One region of the Pseudarthrobacter sp. S6 genome, then DNA from elsewhere that is predicted to be linked to it. Evidence: predicted binding sites of a transcription regulator. Region 1 holds the regulator's gene; the other holds the start of a gene.

Region 1 (7,487 bases):
GCTGGGCGTTCCATCGTGGGCGAACTCGTGGTACGCCTCGTCAACGATCACAATGGTCTGGCTTGCCTCGCCGGCCGTGTACACAGCCTCCACAACATCCAGGCCCAGGCCCGTGCCGGTCGGGTTGTTCGGCGAGCACAGGAAAACGATGTTGGGCTGAAGCTCCTTGACCTGCAACGCAGCCGATTCGGCACTGAGCCCGTAGTCATCGGCGCGCTGTCCGATGATGTACCCGGTGTCCGTGCCGCTGGCCAGGAGCGGGTACATGGAATACGTGGGCGGGAATCCCAGGGCCGTGCGGCCGGGTCCGCCGAAAGCCTGGAGAATCTGCTGGAGGACCTCATTGGATCCGTTGGCTGCCCAAATGTTGGCGGCATCAAGACCGTGGCCGAGATATTCGGCCAGCGCTCCCCGGAGTTCGGTGAACTCACGGTCCGGATAGCGGTTGAGGCCTGCCGCGGCTTCCGTCACGGCCACACTGATCGCGGCCTGGACGTCCGCCGGGACCCCATGGGTGTTTTCGTTGACGTTCAGCAGGATAGGTACATCCAACTGCGGGGCACCGTACGGGGTTAGTCCGCGGAGGTTGGTCCGGAGGGGAAGTCTGTTCAGACGCTCTAGCTGGTCATTCACCTGAACAGTTTAGGTCCGAAGCAGACGGCCGGAAAATGTGACGGCCTGCGGCGGCACGCTCCAGAGCCTGAAGCCTGCTACTTCGTGGGGACGAAGAGCTGCTGTCCGGGGACAACGCCGCCGGCGGAAAGATTGTTCAACTGAGCAATATCCGCGATGACATCACGGGGATCACGCTCGGGCGCAACAGTACTGGCGATGGCCCAGAGAGACTGCCCTGCCTGGACTGTTACCGACACTGTTGGCGTCAAGGACAGGTCGGCGGCAGAGTCGGCAGCCTTCGCCGGTGCATTGAGGAAACCTGCCAGCGAAAGCAGGATTGCGGCAAGGATCACCAGCGGGATGCCGATGAGGACAATCCGTCCCCTGCGGGTCAGGCGCAGCCGCGGCAGGGATTCCCTGCGCTGCGTGGGCGCCGGACCCGAAGCCGGCAGGGGCCCGGTCCACAGCCGCGCGGTGAGGTCCTGCACGGAAACGAGCTGCGGACGCGAGTCCTGCGAAGCAGATATAGCTGACATGAAATGAGCCCTCCTGGACCATACTGTGCTGCCCGGCGCGTCCTCCGCGTCCACTTGCCGGTGCCGGCCTGGGCCGTCCATAGATGCGAGTATTCGAATCCGCAAGCAACGAGTAGAACACATATTCGAACTTTGCTTCTTCATTTTTAGCACTTATCAACGAATATTGTCGAGACTCGCTAGAACAAATGTTTGAAAAAGCCCTGTGGCTGGCCTACGTTTGGATCAAAGAACAACCACCTCTGTAGTTGATCAGCAGGGTCTGACAATCAACTCCGACACCAGCCCCGGGGCTTTCCAGGCACCAGCGGCCGGAACGGATCCGGGCAACCGAAAGGCATTGGCGTACATGGCAGCACCAGCCGCCGAGGGCAAGGCGACACCGCGCCGCCAGCCCCAACGGACCCCCAAGGGGCTCACCGCCCGCCAGAAGAAGATCCTTGAAACCATCCAGCGCTCGGTGAATGACAACGGCTATCCGCCGTCGATGCGTGAAATCGGCGACACCGTGGGCCTGGCGAGTTTGTCCAGCGTGACCCACCAGTTGTCGCAGCTGGAAAAGCTGGGATACCTGCGCCGGGACCCCAAACGTCCGCGTGCCATGGAGGTCCTCATGCCGTTGACACTGGATGGCGGGTCCACTAAGTCCAAGGGGACTACCAAGCCCTCAGTCCTGCATGGCCTCGGCGGAACGGTCACTGAGCTTCCCTCCGCCATGGACACCGCCATGGTGCCGCTGGTGGGCCGGATCGCGGCGGGCGGGCCCATCCTTGCCGACCAGGTGGTGGAAGACGTGATGCCCCTGCCGCGGCAACTCGTGGGACAGGGTGAACTTTTTATGCTGCGTGTGGCCGGCGACTCCATGGTGGACGCTGCCATCTGCGACGGCGACTGGGTCGTGGTCCGCCGCCAGGCCGACGCCGCCAACGGCGATATAGTCGCGGCCCTGCTGGACGACGAAGCCACCGTGAAGACGTTCCGCCAGCGCGATGGACACACGTGGCTGTTGCCGCAGAACACGCAGTACGAGCCCATCCTGGGCGATCACGCCACAATCATGGGCAAGGTCGTCTCGGTCCTGCGCTCGCTCTAGTACCAGCGTTCAGTCAGGTGCCCTTCCCGGCCAGCCTTTCCAAGGCAGAAAACGCTGTCGTGCGGTCCGTCGTGGGCCAGAACGGCGGCAGCGCGGCGCGGAGGAATCCTGCGTAGCGCTCGGTGGCAAGCCGGGAATCAAGCACGGCCACCACGCCTTTGTCTCCGGTTGAACGGATCAGCCGGCCCGCGCCCTGGGCCAGGCGGATGGCCGCGTGGGTGGCCGATACCGCCATGAAGCCGTTTCCGCCGGCCTGCGCAACGGCGCGGGACCGTGCTGTCATCAGCGGATCGTCCGGCCGCGGGAACGGAATGCGGTCGATCACCACGAGCCGGCATGATCCGCCCGGAACATCCACGCCCTGCCAGAGTGACATGGTTCCGAAGAGGCAGGTATCGGGCTCGTCCGCGAACTGCTTCACGAGGGCAGTCATGGTCGAGTCGCCCTGGCAGAGAATGCTGAGGCCGAGCCGGGGACGCATCGCCTCCGCGGCCTCCTCGGCGGCCCGGCGCGATGAAAAGAGACACAGGGCGCCGCCGCCGGACGCCCGGATCAGCGCTTCAAGTTCATCGAGTGCCTCCGGCGACGCCCCGCGGCCCGGCTTGGGCAGGTGCCCTGCGACGTAGAGGATCCCCTGTTTGGGATAATCAAAGGGCGATCCGACGTCGATCCCGGTCCAGCTCGGCGCGCCCTCCCCCACGAGCCCCAGGCCGCCGGCGGCCGGCTGAAAGGCTGAGCCGATGGCAAGCGTGGCCGACGTCAGCACCACGGTGTGGCCGGCGAACAGCCCTTCGCGGAGCTTTCCGGCTACGCTGAGCGGCGCGATGTTGACCAGAGCCGGCGCAGACTCGTCGGGTTGGGCATAGCCCTGTTGCGGGTCGAAGGAACTTGCGCGGGAAAACCACACCACTTCACGGTTCTCACGGGACACAATGAGCCGTTCACACAGTTCGAGGATCAGCATCAGGCGTGAGCGCGCGAGCTGCCGCCCGCCGTCGGCCGTTTGGCTGCCCTCACCCTTGGAATCAGAGAGTGCAGCCCGGCACGCCTCACGCAACTGGTCCACACAGTCCAGCTGTTCGTCGTTGAGGCCGTTGGGGAGCAGCCCGTTGGGCACCCCGGCCAGGGCGAGTTCCAGGTTGGCGGCAGCTGCGTTGAGGGCATCCACCGTGATGGCCGTGTGCTTCCGCGCGCCCGACGCCGCAGCGTGGACCATTGCCACGGAGAGTTGCCCCGAAACCGCACCGGTGACCCGGTCCTGCAGTTCGTGGGCCTCGTCCACCACCACAACGTCGTACTCGGGGAGCACTGCGAGGCCTTCAAAGGCGCTGACCGCGAGCATGGCATGGTTGGTGACCACCACGTCAGCTTCGGCGGCCTCGTGGCGTGCCAGTTCGCTGAAGCATTCGGCCGCCATGGGGCATTTTTGCGCGCCCAGGCATTCCATGGACGTCACTGACACCTGCCGCCAGGCCCGGTCCGTTACACCGGGAAGCAGTTCATCGCGGTCGCCCGTGGTGGTCTTTTCCGCCCACTCCCGCAGGCGCACCACTTCCTTCCCCAGCTGGGACGACGGCCCGCCCAGGGCGGCGGCGAAATGCGGGACACTGGTGTCCTCGCCGAGGGAGAACAGCTGGCCCTCGGCGGGTTCTTCAGAAGGGAACCCGCCTACGAGCTTATGCTGGCACACATAGTTGGAACGGCCCTTGACAAGGGCCACCTTGACCGGGCGGTCCAGGGCGGGGGTGATGGTCTTCAGCAGCCGGGGAAGGTCGCGCCCCACAATCTGGGTCTGCAGCGCAAGCGTGGCTGTGGACACCAGCGTGGGCTTGTTACTCACGAGCGAGTGCGCAATGAGCGGAATCAGGTAGGCCAGCGACTTTCCGGTCCCCGTCCCGGCCTGGACCAGGAGGTGGTCGCCGGTTTCGATGGCCCTGGCCACCTGCCTGGCCATCTCGTGCTGCCCGCTGCGGCTTTGACCGCCCATGCCGGCCACAGCGCGGTCGAGCAGTTCGATCACGAACTGCTCGCCGGCCGTACCTTTGACTTCCCCCGCCACAACTTCAGTCATGGTTGATGAAGGATTCCAGTTCAGCCGCAAGGCCCTCACGCACCATCACCAAAGCGCGGGTACCGTGCTCGCCGTGATCCAGGCTCAGGATCTCGGCATCGGTCTCGTGCAGTTTGCTGATCAGGTCACCGCGATCGTAGGGAATCAGGAGCTCCAGCTTTACGCCGGGCCGCGGAATCCCGTCACTGATGGCCCGCAGCAGTTCAGCGATCCCCTGGCCGGTGCGGGCCGAGACCACTACGTGGCGCGGCTCGCGCTGCTTGAGGCGCTCCACCACAAACGGATCAGCGGCATCGGCCTTGTTCAGGACAATGATCTCTGGCACCTTGCGGGCATCCACTTCGCTGAAGACCTTGCGGACAGCAGCAATCTGGCCCTCGGGGTCCGGGTGGGACACATCCACCACGTGCAGGATCAGATCCGCGTCAGCCACTTCTTCCAACGTGGAGCGGAAAGCCTCCACCAACTGCGTGGGCAGCGACCGGACAAAACCCACGGTGTCCGCGAGGGTGTAGCCGAGGCCATCAGAGGTCTCGGCCTTTCGCACGGTGGGATCCAGTGTGGCGAACAGTGCGTTCTCCACCAGCACACCGGCGTCGGTCAGCCTGTTCAGCAGCGATGACTTCCCGGCGTTCGTGTATCCGGCAATCGCAACGGAAGGGACTGAATTACGACGGCGGTTGGCCCGCTTGGTTTCACGCGCCGGCTTCATCGCCGCAATCTCGCGCCGCAGTTTGGCCATGCGCGTCCGGATCCGGCGACGGTCCAGTTCGATTTTCGTCTCACCGGGTCCGCGCGAACCCATGCCGGCGCCGGCGCCGCCCACCTGGCCACCGGCCTGGCGGGACATCGATTCCCCCCAGCCGCGCAGGCGTGGCAGGAGGTATTCGAGCTGAGCCAGCTCGACCTGGGCCTTGCCTTCACGGCTCTTCGCGTGCTGGGCGAAGATGTCAAGGATCAGCGCCGTGCGGTCAATGACCTTGACCTTGACGATGTCCTCAAGGCTTCGGCGCTGGGACGGTGCCAACTCGGCGTCCACCACAACCGTGTCAGCCCCGGTGGCCATCACGATTTCCTTGAGCTCAAGGGCCTTTCCGGAACCGAGGAACGTGCCCGGGTCCGGTTTGGCGCGGCGCTGCACCATACCGTCCAGGACTTCCGAGCCTGCTGTTTCGGCAAGGGCGGCGAGTTCACGCAGGGAATTTTCCGCGTCGGCCAAGGTGCCTTCGGACCATAGGCCGGCCAGCACCACACGTTCGAGCCGCAGCTGCCGGTATTCGACTTCGGTGACATCTTCGAGTTCGGTGGACAGACCGGCCACGCGCCGTAGTGCACGGCGTTCCTCCCGGTCCTGCTGGTCGCCGTCGTAGCTGGTGTGTTCGTCGTCCAGGCGGGAAATCGCCTGAGCCCTGCCGAACACGGCTTTGTCACCGTCTGCGGCGGTGACGTTCCTGGCCGGTACGTCCTTGGCGAGAATCCGGTCGATGACAGCTTGGATCTCCTCGGGACTCATGTCCTGGGCTGCTGGATCGGAACCGGTGTTGGGCTGGCTGGTCATGGTCTCCTTTGAAGATTCGGCATTTTCAGAATAGTGCGGATCGTTGGTCTGTGGTGAAGTATTCGCGCTGGGCTGACGGCTTGCAGTCATCCGGGCCTCCTGGTCTGCTGCGCGCGCCGGTCCGGACCAGGGCGTGCAGGGAGTCGTCGCATCCGGGAGATGCGTGGAGTGGTGGAAAGTGCGGGCAAACTGCAAGGGACCGGCAACGGCAGATCACTCGAGTATTGCCCGGCGGCATAACAGCTACGAGGACCCGTTATGTGGCGCACTTTGCGGAAGGTTAATACCTGCATCGCTGCGGGGCACGGCTTCGGGACAGGCGGCGTCCGGGAGGGACACCGGCCGTGCCGGCTACTCGAAGATCAAGAACATGGGTTCAAGATTAGCAGAAGCGGTGGCCGCGGTTTCGCATTGCGCACCCCGGCCAACTAATCTGGCCAGTTATGGAGTCCGCACACTATTTCAGCGCATCGCCCGCCGGGCCGTTCACCCGCAAACCGCTCACAGTGGAACTGGCCGGCGAGACGCGCACATTGCAGACGTCGGGCGGCATCTTCAGTCCCGATGGTATTGACAAGGGGACGGCGGTGCTCCTGGCCGAGGTCCCGGCCCCGGACCCTACAGGCAACCTTCTTGACATCGGCTGCGGCTGGGGACCCATAGCCCTGACCCTCGCATTGCGCGCGCCGCATGCCAAGGTCTACGCCGTGGATGTGAATGAACGCTGCATCACGCTAACCACCGAGAATGCGGCCCTGCTGGGTCTGGGCAACGTGCTGGCCAGCACTCCCGACGCCGTGGACCCGGAACTGCGCTTCGACACGATCTGGTCCAACCCACCTATCCGGATCGGCAAGGATGAACTCCACGGCCTACTGAAGATGTGGCTGCCCCGGCTGGCGCCGGGCGGCTCCGCGTGGTTGGTGGTCCAAAAAAACCTGGGCTCGGATTCGCTTCAGCGCTGGCTCTCGACCGAGCTGGATGCATCGTTCACCGTCAGCAGGGAGTCCACATCCAAGTCCTTCCGGATCCTTCGGGTCAGGAAAGCGTCCCAGTAGCCACAATGACGGCGGGCCCGCTGAGCTCGACGTGCTCGCGCCCTCCGGCAGCGGCGAAGAATTTGACGCCTACGACGCCGCCGGGCACGTTGACCAGCCAGGAGTCCGGCGCTTCCGCCCCTGCCCAGTGCCGGATGGCGACTGCGGCCGCGCACGCGCCTGTTCCGCAGGACTGGGTTTCGCCCACGCCCCGCTCATGGACGCGCATGGTGACCGTGCCGGTCCCGTTGTGGACCAACGGCTCAGCAGGCACGACGAATTCAACATTGGTCCCGTTGGCGGGCTCCGGATCGACCTGCGGAGCCTTGTAAAGCCGGGTGGACTCCAGTTCGGACAGTTCAGCAAGCGCCACCACGGTATGCGGGTTGCCCATGCTGACGGACAGAGCCGGGCGGGGCACTTCCAGGCCATCCGCGGAGACCAACGAATCCATGGCTTTGGCGGTCGCGTCGCCGGGGAAAATGAATTCCCACGGCCCCATGTCCACCGCGTAGCTGTCCCCTGTCCGGACCACGGTCTTGACGCCGCCGCGTGTCCCGATGGTGAGTACGCCGCC
Region 2 (7,487 bases), 950 kb from region 1:
AGGTGTGTTGTCCGGCAGCCGCGGCATACTCCAGTTCGTCGGGGGCGCCGCACGCAACCAGTCCGTCTACGAGCGTGACCGTTTCCGGAGTGACGTTTGCCTGCCGCGCGTCCACCTTTGGGTCCCAGGCGCCCAGCAGGCCGCCCAGCCGCCGTCGTTCCGTGGCGCTGGCCTCCGGCCAGCAACCCTCCACCGTCAGGGTCTCCACAGGAACGCCCAGCGTTCTCAGTCCGTGGGTGAGCCGCGCGTTGTAGATATTGCCGCCGGAGTTGTGGCGGATATTGGCGGGGACCAGGAACCTGACCAGCATGGGATCAGGCGGACAGATCAAGGGTGTAGGCGGCCCAAGCATCCGGATTTTCGCGCAGGGTGACGTCGATCCCCGCGAGCTCGCGGCCGTCGTCGTCATCCCTGAGCTTGGCTGCGACAGCCTGGGCGATGTATTCCGCGAGCGCCTCGGTGGTGCTAAGCCTGCCCACGAAGTCCGGATGCTCGTCCAGGTTTTTGTAGTTGAGGCCGGACAGCACGTCCTCGATGATGCCGCCCGCAGCCCCGATGTCCAGGACGATCGAGTCCGGATTCAGCGCACGACGGCGGAACGTCACCTCCGCCACGAACGTCGCCCCGTGGAGGGCCTGGGCCGGGCCGAATACCTCCCGCGGGAGGCTGTGGGCGATCATAAAGTGGCGTCGGACGGTCAGGCTGAACACTGGCTACTTCCTATCTTTGGGCCGGTTTTGCCGGGCTGTCGTGCCCGGGGTTGTACGCTCCAAGGCTGTCAGCGTTGGGGTATTCGATCACATGGCACAGGGCTTCCAGCTTGCCATCGGCGAGATCCTGCACTACTGCCGGCAGGTCCGTGAACGGAGAGGCGCCGGTAAGGAAGGCATCGAAGACCGGGTCTTTGAGGAGCTCAACAGCCAGTTCCAGGCGCTCGGCCGTGGTCCGGCGGTGGCGCCGCGCATGGGCAACCACTCCCACCTGGCTGGCCCGGATGGAGAGCCTGCGTGCATGAAAGTCCTCTCCCAGCGGCAGCGTGACTTTGCGGTTGGCGTACCAGGACATCTCGATGATCTCCCCCTCATAGCCGGCCAGCTGCAGGCTGCGTTCGAGGCCTTCCTGGGAGGCAGAGCAGTGGAATACGATGTCGCAGTCCGATTTGGCATCATCGGGGTGGGCGAACCCCACGCCCAGCTTGTCCGCCAGGTGCCTACGTTCCGGGTCAAGGTCCACCAGTTGGAGGCGTGCCAGCGGGAACGTGCGCAGGAGTGTGGCCACCATACCGCCCACCAGACCGGCGCCGACGACGGCGATCCGGTCCCCCAGCCTCGGTCCGGCTTCCCAGAGGGCATTGACGGCGGTTTCCACGGTGCCTGTGAGGACGGCGCGGCGGGCCGGGACGCCGTCGGGAATCCTGGTGAGGGCGTCTGTGGAAATGACGTAGCGGTCCTGATGTGGATTGAGGCAGAAGACCTTCTGGCCCGCCCAGTTTCCGGGCCCCTCCTCCACAATGCCCACCGAAAGATACCCGAACTTCACGGGCGACGGGAAGGTGCCCTCTTGGTGCGGCGCGCGCATCTCCTCGGCCACGCGTGGTGGAACGGAGCCGGTGTGGACCACAATTTCCGTGCCCTTGCTGATGCCTGAATACAGCGTGCGGACCAAAGCTTCGCCGGGTCCGGGGGCGTGCAGAGCCTCGTTCCGAAGCTCGCCGTGTTCCGGCCCCGTAGTCCAGTACGCGGTTGCCTGTGCCTCTTTGTCTGAGTTCGCCATCTTGCTTATGAATCTAGTCCGCGGGCGCTCTCCGCGACACCCACTCCGGTCGAGATGACACTTGAAGCCCTTGAAATCGGGGCCGTAACTGTCCGTTCGCACTGTTAATGGGAGGCGGCCCTGTACTGCCCGCCTCAGCCTTGCCAGCCCTAACCCTGCCCGCGTTACAGTCCTGCCACGGCCATAACGCTGCATTCTCTTTGGGGTTGGTGGTCAGACGTTGCTGCGGGCAGTGAGGGAGAAGTCCCAGTTTGGGAAAGGGATCGCCCCCACGGGTTCGCCCGGAATTTCGTCTTCGGGCACTCCTCAATCTGCACGGGGCGCCAGCGCGGACCATTGGCCCGACTGTTGTGGTGGCCAGTGTGGTGGTTCCCAGTCGGGGTGTTCGCTGGCGTATCGCCGGCCGTTGGGTGAGATCCAGCCGGGTGGCTCGTTCTTGGTAGCGGTGGTGGGTTTCCAACCTGTGGTGTGGCGGAGTCGGTGGTGTTTGTGGCAGGGCTGACCGAGATTGCTGATGCCGGTGGTGCCGCCGTGGGCCCAGGGGAGGATGTGGTCGGCTTCGTTGTCGAGGGAGTGGTTGCTGCAGCCGGGAAACGGGCATTTGCCGTCGCGCAGCCGTAGCCATTGGCGTTGCGCTTTCGTGAGCCGGTAGCTGGTCCGCCCGATCTCCAGCGGAGCACCGTCCCGCGGATCGATCAGGACCCGGTGAAAGGACTCCGCACCTTCCGCCACGAGTTGCCGGGCCATGGGCGGCGGGATCGGGCCGTATCCGTCGAGCATGGCCGGTTCATCCGTGAGGCCCAACAGCGCAAACACCGGCACGGTTATCAACACCTGTGCCCGCGGCGAGGGAACACCGCCGCTCACGGCGATGCCCCCGGTCTCTTGGTGGCTCGTTTCACCGGTCGCGCTGCCCCTGTTTTCCCTACCCTCATCACCGGTTCCGGCCCCGGCGCTGGCGCTGGCGTTGGTCAGGAGCCAGGTCGCGACGGAGTCTGCGCGGAGCTGGCTGAGGGTCCGGCCCTCATGAGGCCCCTGGAGGGCCCGGGCGGCGGCGGTGGTCCGGTCCCAGATCCCCGCGGCCTGATCGGCGGGCAGGTACGCGGAGAGCCAGGCCATCCCGTCACGGTCCGGGGCGTACTCCACCCGCCGGTCCTGGATACCGCGTAGGTGGCGTTGTTCGATGCTGACCGGATGATGGCGTTCCCGCCAGGTGCGGGCCTTGTGCCGGAACCGGCCGGGGATGAGCTCACCGGCGAAGCCACGGGCCGGATTCGCGACGTCCGGGTCCAGGAAATGCGCTTCGAGGGCCGCCGCGGCCGCCCTGTCGAGGTTAGTGGTTTCATCGACCATGATCCGGGCGTGCTGCCACGAAATGACCCCGGCCTGCAACGCCGAGAACGTCAGCGGCAGGGCCGTGGTCAGCGCGCGCGCCTCCGCGAGCAGCGCACTGGCGGCGCGTTCACTGACCGCCAGCACGCACGCGACCTCAGCGACGACAGCCATCTCCTGCCCGCTATGGTCCTGCGGCGACTCAGCAGGGCCCGCCAGGGCCTCGGCAGCGGCGCTGTAACCGGCAGCCAGCCAGACCTTCAGGGCAGCACTTTTCGCGTCCAACCGTGAGATCTCGGCCAGCCCGTCCAGCAAACCATCCGCTACCCGGCGCAACGGATCAGCATCCCAGGACCCGGAGGAAACGGTCCCGCCGCGGAGCGCCACTGCTAGCTCAGCGAAGGACGCCGAAAGGGCCTCCGCCGCCGCCACAGCTCCTCTGCTATCCATACACAAATCATCCCGTGAGGGTCCGACAATAACGCCGAAGCCCAATGGCTATGTGCATAACTCCGCGGCCTTCCTCGGCCCCTGATCGTGCAGCACGTCGAGGGCGCTACATTGGAGGCCGTCGACTGTCCGTTCGAGCTGAAGCGTGGGACTCAATTGCCCCTTCGCAATGGAGCTGCGCTAAGTGTCCCTTCGCCATGAGGGGCTGAACACATGCCGTTTTGTGGATGGGCGGTATGCTCCGGTAACCTATTCAGGTTGGTGACGTGTCCGAGCGGCCGAAGGTGCAACACTCGAAATGTTGTTTGGTGTCAAAGCCAACGTGGGTTCAAATCCCACCGTCACCGCCAATGAGAAAGGCCCTGCTTCCCTTGTAAACAAAGGGAAGCAGGGCCTTTTGCTTTGCGCGCCAGACGCCAACAGTAACGTAGCGGTAACAAACTTCTGTCTTGTCCGGACCCGATAGGCGTGGACCGTCGTCTGATGCTTGCTTTGCTGAGGTGTCGCCGGCGCACATAGGCCGACTGGCGGCCGCCAGTTTAGCGCGCTGCGGGCATTAGTGCTCGGCGCCTGCCGCAGCAGCCTTCTTGGCGCTCTTCTCGGCGTCTTTTTCGGCGCGCAGCGCCTCCGCCTCGTGCTGTTCCTCGGCTTTTTCCTGGTGGATGACCTCTGCCAGGAGCTTCTCCATCTCCTTGGCCACGCCAGCGGCTGAGGCCGGGTTCTGACCCGTTACCAGCCGGTCGTCAACCACTACCATTTCCTCAAAGACACCAGCCGAGACGTGGGTGGCACCCTGTTCCTCAAGCCGGTCGGCCAAAAAGAACGGGATGACCTTGTTCTTTCCTGCGGCAACTTCCTCATCGTTGGTGAAAGCAGCGACCTTCCTGCCTTCGACCAGCCGAAAGCCGTTGGCCAACTCAACGTTCACCAGTCCCGCCGGCCCGTGACAGACCGCGCCCACCACGCCGCCGGCGTTGTAGACACCGGCTACAAGGTTCCGCAAGCCTTCGCTGTCCGGGAAGTCCCACATGGTGCCATGGCCTCCCACAAGGAAGATGGCGTCGTACTGGTCAGGATCAACGACGTCGACGCGGGCAGTGTTGTAGAGACCGGCGCGCGTAGTCTCGTCCTCTGTGAAGGCAACCTGGATGGGATCTTTTGAGTCCACCTCGTCGCGCGGGGGCTGGCCGCCCTGGATGGACGCGAAGTCGACGAAATGACCGGAATCCTTGAAGACTTTCCAAGGATGTGCAGCCTCGGCCACGTTATACCCGGTCTTCTCTCCGGTATCGCCGATCTCGGAAACGCTGGTCAGTACCATGAGGATTTTCTTCATGAAGTGCTCCTTCCGTCTAACGTCCACCCTACGCCTCAGCCCAATTTGGACCGTCCCCGGCTTAGAAGGCAACGACATTTGCTGTACCCGACGGATAGTTCCCCCGCTAGAGCTTGTCCGTCCTGTCATCGCCCTTGTGCCCGCCGCGCAGGTTCTCCTGGACCTTGCCGAAGAGGTCTTTGATGGTGGACTCGGTGTTGGTGAGCATGTCCGGCTGCAAATACACGTGCCGACTGCCGGGAAGGCTGTAACTGGACTGCAGGCCGCCGCTTCCTTCAACGCCCTGCAAAGCGATGGTCACGCTGCCTTCCTTGCGCGCGATGGCCGCGATTTTTCCGAACACCAGTGTGAATTCGTCCGGCTCAAAACTGACTGTCTGACCCACATGGGTCCTGTTGAGTTCGCTGGCCGGGGTGGCTTTCTCGTTGCCAGTTCCTGAGTAGTTCATCGTGTGCTCCCTGAGGTGGTTGGCGACTTACGCCAGCAGTCTAGCCCTGCCCCGTGTCGCGGTACATGGCCCTACTGGATGCCTGCACAAACGGATGCCGCAATCCTGGTCACATCCTCCATTGAGCTGACCAGAGCCCTTCGGGTTGGATGAATTGGACCGGCACGCCTGACCGGCACCCGATCATTAAGGAAGAACCGTGACTTCGACGACGAATCGCGCTATTCGGCGGCCGCAGACTCTTCCAGGTCAGCGACCGGGTCAGCGACTGCCTCGAACTCCAATGGAGCCAGACGTGACCGATACGTGCCCCGACGACTGCCACTACTGCTCGGGCCCGGAAACAGACTGACTCCCCGGCCATAGGGTGGGCAGCAGCGCCCAGCCCTGCGAGACTGGGTCCTGAAGCCAAACCATCGACCTTTCAGGAGCCGCCGTATGACGCCGGAGCACCGCACCTCTGCCCGGCCAAACCGCATCACCGATCTGTTCGGTACGGACGTTCCGGTGGTGCTGGGCCCTTTCGGCGGGGTCTCTTCCGTGGAGCTGACAGCAGCCGTGAGCGACGGCGGCGGGCTGGGTTCCTACGGTCTGTACGGTTATGGCGCCGACGCCATCCGGAACACAGTGGCTGAGCTGAGGAAGGCAACGGCGAAGCCGTTCGCCCTCAACCTCTGGATTCCTACCGGCGACGAAACCACCTTGCTCCCCCAGGCGGCCTTCGACCGGTACCTGGAAACCCTGAAGCCGTACTTCGGCGAACTGGCACTTCCGCTTCCGCACATGCCGGACCGCTACCTGCCCGACTATGAAGAGCAGGTGGAGGCAACGCTGGCGGCCGGTCCCGCCGTCGTCAGCTTTGTGTTCGGTGTGCCCGCGCCGGAACTGATCGCGGCGGCGCACCGGAGAGGCATAGTCGTGGTGGGGACCGCTACCACCGTGGCGGAAGCTGTTGCCCTGGAAGCCGGTGGAGTGGATGCCGTGGTCGCAAGTGGCATGGAATCCGGCGGCCACCGCGTTTCGTTCCTGAAGCCCGCCGAGGAGTCCCTGATCGGAACTTTTGCACTGGTTCCGCAGGTGGCTGATGCCGTCACCATCCCGGTCATCGCTGCCGGGGGAATCGCGGACCGCCGCGGTTATGCAGCCGCCATGGCCCTTGGCGCCGACGCGGTCCAGGTGGGCTCGGCGTTCCTAGCCACTCGCGAATCCGCGGCCGTGCCTGCGTACCGGGCCGTCCTCCACAGCCCCGCCGCGCGGGAAACGGTGCTGACAAGTGCCCTCAGCGGACGGCTTGCCCGCGGCATCCCCAACCGCCTCATCGCCGAACTCTCAGCGGCCAACATGGTAACGGCTGGGCTCTCGGAGGCTGGAATCCCGGAGCGAAGAATAGCGCCGTTCCCCGCCCAAAACTGGCTCACCGGCCGCTTCCGGCCGGAGGCAGCCGCCCAAGGGAACACGGACCTCATGTCGCTTTGGGCGGGGCAGTCCGCAGCGCTGATCCGGCATGACTCGGCCGCGGACGTCCTCGCCGAACTGCTCGCCGGCACCGCAATTTTGTAAGCTCGATACATCCGCGGTTATCCCAGGCAGCGAACCTGGGGCGAGCGCCCGTTGACACCGGAGGCAATCCTTGACGAAAAAGACCGGCAAATCCAAGAGTAGAAACAAGGACCGGCGGCACCTCAAGGCCGTACCCTCGGCCCCCAAGATGCCCCTGCAGCTGGTCCTGAACCACCGGGTGCTTGATTCGATGGCTCTTGACTTCATTCAATGGCACGCGACCGAAGACCCTGATCCTGCCGGTGCCTTCGAGTGCCTCGAGCTGGTCAAACTCTTCCTCACCTCCCAGCACGCCATCAACGGTTCGAGCTCGGCCACCGCCATCGACAGTGAAAGCCTGGATCAGGCGGCCGGAGCAATTGCGGCGTCGTTGGACCCCGACGACATGGATGAGGCCTTCGACGACATCTACTTTGCCCTTCACTCGTACATCCATTTCCTGAAAGGCACCGGCCGTTGGAGCGGCACGGACGCCGCCTATGAGGAACTCCATTCAGTGTTGGGAAACGGTATCGCCGCGGCAGTCCCGCAACTGCCGGCTATCCAGGTACCTGACCTCAGCGACGACCACCAGGAGGCTGCCTTCAA

What was found. The regulator LexA, encoded in region 1, represses DNA repair genes until DNA is damaged. The targets are predictions, from matches to a motif close to TCGAACANNTGTTCGA.
Region 2: the regulator LexA is predicted to act here: its motif matches at 3,677-3,692, upstream of ACQCS0_RS04005 (DUF222 domain-containing protein).

What each region holds. Positions count from the first base shown of each region.
Region 1 is NZ_CP189581.1:1,750,027-1,757,513, reverse strand. It holds gene ACQCS0_RS08550 (histidinol-phosphate transaminase) at 1-633, opposite strand, end outside; gene ACQCS0_RS08545 (LysM peptidoglycan-binding domain-containing protein) at 711-1,151, opposite strand; gene lexA (transcriptional repressor LexA) at 1,501-2,244, shown strand; gene ACQCS0_RS08535 (ATP-dependent DNA helicase) at 2,258-4,315, opposite strand; gene hflX (GTPase HflX) at 4,308-5,873, opposite strand; gene ACQCS0_RS08525 (methyltransferase) at 6,317-6,931, shown strand; gene dapF (diaminopimelate epimerase) at 6,912-7,487, opposite strand, start outside.
Region 2 is NZ_CP189581.1:801,382-808,868, reverse strand. It holds gene ACQCS0_RS04020 (glycosyltransferase) at 1-310, opposite strand, end outside; gene ACQCS0_RS04015 (6-carboxytetrahydropterin synthase) at 315-710, opposite strand; gene ACQCS0_RS04010 (zinc-binding alcohol dehydrogenase) at 721-1,773, opposite strand; gene ACQCS0_RS04005 (DUF222 domain-containing protein) at 2,080-3,555, opposite strand; tRNA gene ACQCS0_RS04000 (tRNA-Ser) at 3,816-3,905, shown strand; gene ACQCS0_RS03995 (type 1 glutamine amidotransferase domain-containing protein) at 4,112-4,891, opposite strand; gene ACQCS0_RS03990 (hypothetical protein) at 4,998-5,339, opposite strand; gene ACQCS0_RS03985 (nitronate monooxygenase) at 5,778-6,899, shown strand; gene ACQCS0_RS03980 (hypothetical protein) at 7,048-7,487, shown strand, end outside.